Regions from separate parts of the Citrobacter sp. Cm046 genome, predicted to be linked through region 1. Evidence: predicted binding sites of a transcription regulator. Region 1 holds the regulator's gene; the other holds the start of a gene.
What was found. The regulator Fur, encoded in region 1, represses iron uptake genes when iron is present. The targets are predictions, from matches to a motif close to ATAATAATGAGAACNACTATCAA.
Positions count from the first base shown of each region.

Region 2: gpmA (2,3-diphosphoglycerate-dependent phosphoglycerate mutase) is a predicted target of Fur. The motif match lies at 1,927-1,949, and genes of this name have one in related genera.

Region 1 covers NZ_JAOWGP010000027.1:16,014-19,747, forward strand. The annotation lists gene tcuA (FAD-dependent tricarballylate dehydrogenase TcuA) at 1-987, opposite strand, end outside; gene tcuR (tricarballylate utilization LysR family transcriptional regulator TcuR) at 1,085-2,011, opposite strand; gene fur (ferric iron uptake transcriptional regulator) at 2,141-2,587, opposite strand; gene OGX98_RS01165 (ryhB-regulated fur leader peptide) at 2,580-2,666, opposite strand; gene fldA (flavodoxin FldA) at 2,877-3,407, opposite strand; gene ybfE (LexA regulated protein) at 3,563-3,734, opposite strand, start outside.
Region 2 covers NZ_JAOWGP010000034.1:8,997-12,730, forward strand. The annotation lists gene OGX98_RS04905 (FecCD family ABC transporter permease) at 1-315, shown strand, start outside; gene OGX98_RS04910 (ABC transporter ATP-binding protein) at 312-1,088, shown strand; gene gpmA (2,3-diphosphoglycerate-dependent phosphoglycerate mutase) at 1,149-1,901, opposite strand; gene galM (galactose-1-epimerase) at 2,134-3,174, opposite strand; gene galK (galactokinase) at 3,168-3,734, opposite strand, start outside.

The DNA.
Region 1 (3,734 bases):
AGCAAGCTCTGTCAGCGTATTGGCCTGTGCGCCAGGAAAGACCGGAGGCATGAAGTGGCCGATCGCTTTACTGTCGATAATGGAGTAGCCAATTTGTCCGGGCTGATGGGCAACCAGCCGTCCCCAGATAGCGTAACGTTTTGGCCAGAAATCTTCGCCTTCATCATAAAAACGTTCAGCATCACGATTTACCACTATGCCCAGCGAGACACAGTCCACACGGGTGCAAATTCCGCCATCGTATAATGGTGCTCTGGCGTCAATCGCCACGCAGTGTGACTGGGAGGGATCGCCGACAATGTCCGCCCCGGCATCGATCATAAATTTAAGCAGTACGCCCTGGTTAAAGCGTGTGCCGCGAATAAGAAAGTTATCCGCAGGCCACTCGCCGCGGGCATTCTTGCCCCACGCCTCCCGCAGCCATTCGCGGTTAGATTCAAACCCCCCGGCGGCAAGCACGCAGGACTTAGCCACAATGCGCTCTTTGCCTGCCAGTGCCGCTACGAACTCGCCATTATGCAGTTCTAGCGCCTGGACCGGTGTGTTATAGCGAATTTGCACGCCCAGCTTTTCTGCGCTGCGATAATAGGCATTCACGAGAGCTTTTCCGCCGCCCATAAAGAAGGCGTTAGTGCGCGCCACATGCAAAGCACCGGAAAGAGGGGGTTGAAAATTAACGCCGTGCTGGCGCATCCAGTCGCGACATTGCGAAGAGGTACGTATCACCAACCGCGCCAGTGCTTCGTTGGTATTTCCTTCAGTTACACGCCAGAGATCCTGCCAGAACTCCTCTTCTGGATAGCTCTCTACCAGGACATCCTGTGGGGCATCATGCATACAGCGTAAATTACGCGTGTGTTGGGAATTCCCTCCGCGCCATTCTCGGGGGGCTGCTTCGAGCAGTAATACAGAAGCCCCTTGCTCCCGGGCGGTTAAGGCAGCACATAATGCGGCATTGCCGCCGCCAATCACCAGAACATCAACCATCGTATACTCCATTACCATTTAACTAATTGTTAAATTTGTAATTAAAATGTATACGTGTAAGTTGTGTGGGCGCTACGCTGTGATGCTAAATAGCCCTTTAGTTATTGTAAAGAATTGCGCCTGGCCAGCTTCCTGCTTCCACCAGTTGACACATCACTTTGGTCAGTATCACGCGGGCAGCGAGACCTGCGGGGGTAAGTTCATCATCAGAAAGGCTGACAAGAAAATTAGGGCGGCTAAGTATTGGATTATGGACGCCGATCACTCTTAGCGTCTCTTTATCGAGATGCGAAATCGCCGCGCCGGGTTGTAATGTGGCACCGATTCCACTGCGAACGGCGCTCATCAACAGCGTCAGACCATCAATTTCTGTAGTGATCTCAATGTTCAGAGCATGTTCCTGGCAGATAGCATCCAGTCTGCCGCGCAGGCCGTGACCCGGGCTTGGCATTATCAATGGAATATTAACCAGCTGGGCAGGGGCGATATTGTCATCCGTAATATCATCCAGTAAAGCATGGGTGCCAATCAAAAATAGCCGTTCTTCGAGAATCGGTCTGGCGCTCCAGCGCAGGATTTTTTCCTTTTGAAACACCACTGCTAAATCAATTTGGCGGGTATTAATCATCCGCTCCAGGTTACCGGAGAGGCTTTCCACCACATGCAGGCGGACATCTGCATAGTTTTCCCGCATTGCATTAATGAAAGGCACACCGAGCACGGATGCGGTACTGGGAGCCATTCCGACGCTGACGTGACCGGAAAGCCGGGCCTCTCGAGCCGCGAGGATCGCATCGTCTGCGTGACGTAATGCCAGTTGTGCCTGGGAGTAAAAAGCCAGTCCGGCGCTGGTGGGCGTCACGCCACGAGAGGTTCGTTGCAGCAGGCGAATAGCGAGTTCGTTTTCCAGCCGGGTCATTTGCTGGCTGAGAGCCGAAACACCAATATTGAGATCGAGCGCCGCGCTGCCCATACTGCCGGTTTCTACAATACGAACATAATAGCGTAGCTGGCGAAGCTCCATTTCGGCTCTCCGATGAGGTAGGGTGAATTTTACATTAAAGCTGCATTGACTCGAAAGGAAGAGGCCCCCGGCCAGGTTTAGCTTATAAAAAAAGCCAACCGCAGGGTTGGCTTTTCAGAAAACATCATATTATTTGGCGTCGTGCGCATGCTCATCTTCGCGGCAATCGCCTTCAGCGCAGTGACCGTACAGATAGAGGCTATGGTTGGTTAAGCGAATACCATGTTTAGCCGCAATCTCACGCTGACGCGCTTCGATGGAATCATCGCTAAATTCGACCACTTTGCCACAGTCGAGGCAAATCAGGTGATCGTGATGATGCTGTTGGGTTAATTCGAAGACGGATTTGCCACCTTCAAAATTATGGCGGGTTACGATACCGGCATCATCAAATTGGTTCAGCACGCGATACACGGTCGCCAGACCAATCTCTTCACCCATGTCTATCAGGCGTTTGTATAAGTCTTCCGCACTGACGTGATGGTTATCCGGTTCCTGAAGAACTTCCAGAATTTTTAAACGAGGAAGCGTTACTTTCAGGCCAGCCTTCTTTAATGCGGTATTATTGTCAGTCATGCGGAATCTGTCCTGTAGCTAAGCGGTTCACTTCATTAACAGAAGTGACAGAAATTGCACTTGAGATAATGCGTATCATTATAGAACTGCCATGTCTAAATGAAAACAGCAAGTCTCTGGCAAATATTGTTAATCAAAACGTGGTATCGCCGACAAACACTCTGTGCAATACCCGATTGGCATCCAGCCATTGTACAGGGTCAGGCGAGAAAGTTACAAATTTGTAGCAATTATTTTGATTGGTTTTATCTATTGATGCGGCGTAGATACGTTTCTACGCCGCATGAAATCAGGCGTTAATGATTTCGTCGAGATGCAGTTCTTCAGAAATCTGTTTAACCCATTTTTCTACGCGTTCAGCGGTCAGCTCAGGCTGGCGATCTTCATCAATAGCCAGACCGACAAAGTGGTCATCATCAGCCAGGCCTTTAGACGCTTCAAAGTGATAACCCGCCGTTGGCCAGTGACCGACGATGGTTGCGCCGCGTGGTTCGATGATGTCGCGGATGGTACCTAACGCATCACAGAAATATTCTGCGTAGTCTTCCTGGTCGCCGCAGCCAAACAGCGCAACCAGTTTACCGTTAAAATCAATGTCTTCGAGAGTAGGGAAGAAGTCGTCCCAGTCACACTGCGCTTCACCGTAATACCAGGTTGGGATACCGAGCAGAAGAATGTCATACCCTTCCAGGTCTTCTTTGCTGCTTTTTGCAATGTCATGTACATCGGCAATGTCTTTACCAAGCTGTTTTTGAATCATTTTTGCGATGTTTTCGGTGTTACCGGTGTCGCTGCCGAAAAAGATGCCAGTGATTGCCATGAGTAAAATAACCTCTTGAAACTTATTGAAATGGTGGTGGCGCAATGCCCACGGATAAGGGCAATCATAGCAGAACAGTCAGGCATGCGGAAACAGCAAACACGCGGGACTGCACTCTGTGCTACACGATTTATGATTTAGAGCAGAAATTCAGACTATGCCTGACCACGCAACGTGGTGAGTTGGTTCATCAGCATCTCTTCGATGAGTTCACTGCGACTCATGTTACGTGCGTCCGCCAGCTCGTTCAGAGCGTCAACGGCGTCGGCATTCAGTTTCAGTTCGACACGCTTAAGCCCGCGAACTTTGTCGCGTTTAAGCTGATTA
Region 2 (3,734 bases), on a different contig from region 1:
ATTGATGTGCGGCGGCTACGCCTGTCATCGCTTCTGCGCATCAGCTTATTGTCGGCGTTGTCGGTGGCTTTTGTAGGCCCCATCGGCTTTATCGGGCTGGTTGCACCGCATATTTCACGCATGCTATTTGGTGAAGACCATCGTTTTTACCTGCCCGGAAGTGTACTGACGGGGGGACTGGTGCTCTCGCTGGCCTCTATTGCGTCGAAGAACATTATTCCCGGTATCATTATCCCTGTTGGAATAGTCACATCGCTGGTGGGGGTCCCCTTTTTCCTGAGCATTATTCTGCGGCATCGGGGGAGCATGTCATGAGTGGGCTAATTCTCCGGGGAGTGGACGCGGGATATCCTAAACAACCAGTGATTCATAATCTCAATGTCGCCGAGCTGCCACGGGGTAAAATCACTGTATTACTGGGACCTAACGGTTGCGGGAAGTCAACATTGCTACGTTCGCTGGCAGGGTTGAATAAAGCCAGCGGTGAGGTGATTCTTGACGATGAGAATTTAACATCGTTGCCGTTTGCTAAACGTGCTGAGAAGGTGGTGTTTTTACCACAGTCGCTGCCGCAGGGTGTTCATTTGCATGTGCTGGAGTCAATTATCGCTGCACAGCGGGCGTCCTGCAGAAGAGACGATGAAAGCAGTAACGCTCAGGCGCTGGCAATACTTGAACAACTTGGGATTGCGCATCTGGCGCTGCACTACCTCGATCAACTTTCTGGAGGGCAGCGACAACTGGTCGGTCTGGCGCAGTCTTTGATCCGTCGACCTGACCTGCTGTTGTTAGATGAACCACTCAGTGCACTGGATTTAAACTATCAGTTCCACGTGATGGATTTAATCCATCGCGAAACACTGGCGCGCAATATGGTCACCGTAGTTGTGGTACATGATATTAATATCGCGCTGCGCCATAGCGAATACGTGTTAATGCTCAAAGACGGGAAACTGGTTGCCAGCGGTGAGCCTGAGGAGGTCATTACCGCAGAGAGTTTGGCTGAAGTGTACAATGTTCGGGGTCGTGTGGAACGGTGTTCACAGGGAAGGCCGCAGGTGATACTCGACGGCGTGATTGACGTATAAAAAGAACAGCAGAATAAGCAATAGTAGGCCCGGTAAGCTTGCGCTACCGGGCAAAATACATTACTTCGCTTTACCCTGGTTGGCAACGGCAGCAGCTTTTGCTGCGATTTCGTCGGCGTTACCCAGATAGTAATGTTTGATTGGTTTGAAGTTTTCGTCAAACTCATACACCAGCGGTACACCGGTCGGAATGTTGAGTTCCAGAATTTCATCTTCGCCCATATTATCCAGGTACTTCACCAGCGCACGCAGGGAGTTACCGTGAGCGGCGATAATCACGCGCTCACCGCTTTTCATGCGCGGCAGAATGGTTTCGTTCCAGTATGGGATAACACGATCGATGGTTAGCGCCAGGCTTTCAGTTAGCGGTAGCTCTTTGTCGGTCAGTTGTGCATAACGCGGATCGTGACCCGGATAGCGCTCATCGTCTTTGGTCAGTTCTGGCGGGGTTACCGCAAAACCACGACGCCATTGTTTAACCTGCTCGTCACCGTATTTTTCTGCGGTTTCTGCTTTGTTCAGACCCTGCAGCGCACCGTAGTGACGCTCATTCAGTTTCCAGGATTTTTCAACAGGCAGCCAGGCCTGATCCAGTTCATCCAGCACGTTCCACAGGGTGTGGATGGCACGTTTCAGCACAGAGGTGTAAGCAAAATCGAAGCTGTAGCCTTCCTCTTTCAGCAGTTTACCTGCTGCCTTTGCTTCGCCCACGCCTTTCTCTGACAGATCGACATCATACCAACCGGTGAAGCGGTTTTCGTTGTTCCACTGACTTTCACCGTGACGTACCAGAACCAGCTTAGTTACAGCCATACTCTCACTCCTCAAGCTTTATCGAATGATAATAATTCTCATTATATTGCCGTGATGCGTCAGCGGCAATGCTTACGCATAACCATAGCGAAAATAGCGACACAGTGTAAGGTTCTTGTGAACTCAAGGTTGCTATTTTGTCTTTGAACGGTGGGATTATGAGCGGGTTTGATGTGGGTAATAAACAACGAGCCCGATAAACTTACGCTATCGGACTCGTTACGGTTAATTATCAGGCAGGAATAAATCGATATTCCGTCACGCTGGCGTACTCTTCGCCAGGGCGCAGGAAGCAGTCTGGTTGAGGCCATTCCTGATGATTCGGGCTGTCCGGCAGGAATTCACTTTCCAGCGCCAGACCCTGCCAGTCGGCATAAGCTTCTGGTCCACGAGAGGGGGTGCCGCCGAGGAAATTCCCGGAGTAGAACTGCAATGCCGGAGCAGAGGTATAGACCTCCATGTGCAGTCTTTCATCCTGCGACCACAGGTGAGCGACCGGTTTGCGGATATCGCCCTGTGCCTGTAGCAAGAAGGCATGATCGTAACCCTTAACCTTGCGCTGGTCGTCGTCGGCCAAAAATTCGCTATCGATAACTTTTGGTGCGCGGAAATCAAAAGAGGTTTCCGCAACGGATTTCAGGCCAGCGCTTGGGATCCCTGTTTCATCAACCGGCAGGTACTCATCGGCCAAAATCTGTAGCTTATGTTGACGAACATCGGTTTTGTCACCGTCGAGATTAAAATAAACGTGATTCGTCATATTCACCGGGCAGGGCTTATCGACCGTCGCGCGGTAGGTGATCGAAATGCGATTATCGTCAGTCAGGCGGTACTGCGCCGTTGCGCAAAGATGGCCAGGGAAGCCCTGGTCGCCATCTTCAGACGTTAATGCAAACAACACCTGACGGTCGTTTTGATTCACTATCTGCCAGCGTCGTTTATCGAAACCGTCTGGCCCGCCATGTAGCTGGTTTTCACCCTGGCTTGGCAGTAATTCGATGATTTCACCAGCGAAAGTGTAACGACTGTTAGCGATACGGTTAGCATAGCGACCTATTGAAGCGCCCAGAAACGCGGCCTGATCCGGGTATTGCTCCGGGCTGGCACAGCCAAGCAATGCTTCGCGCACGCTACCATCGCTGAGCGGAATGCGGGCAGACAAAAGAGTCGCGCCCCAGTCCATCAAGGTGACAACCATCCCTGCGTCATTACGCAGGGTTAGCAGGCGAAACGGCTGGCCGTCGGGGGCCAGTACGGGAATTTCATTCAGCACTGTCCGGCTCCTTGTGAAGGTTTACAGACGTAGAAGGTCTCTTTGATACCTGTTTTTGCTTCGTACTGTGTGGCGACAGCCTGCTGTACGGCAGGAACCAGAGCTTGCGGGATCAGCGCCACAATGCAGCCGCCAAAACCGCCGCCGGTCATGCGCACACCGCCCTGATCGCCGATGGTAGCTTTAACAATCTCGACAAGCGTATCAATCTGCGGCACGGTGATTTCGAAGTCATCGCGCATTGAAGCATGAGATTCTGCCATCAGTTGGCCCATACGCAGCAGGTCGCCTTTTTCCAGTGCGTCTGCCGCTTCAACGGTGCGGGCATTTTCTGTGATCACGTGGCGAACGCGTTTGGCTACGATCGGATCAAGCTCGTGCGCGACGGTGTTAAATGTCTCAAGGCTGACATCACGCAGTGCTGGTTGCTGGAAGAAACGCGCGCCGGTTTCGCATTGTTCACGACGGGTGTTGTACTCACTGCCAACCAGCGTACGTTTAAAGTTGCTGTTGATGATCACGACAGCAACACCTTCAGGCATGGAAACCGCTTTAGTGCC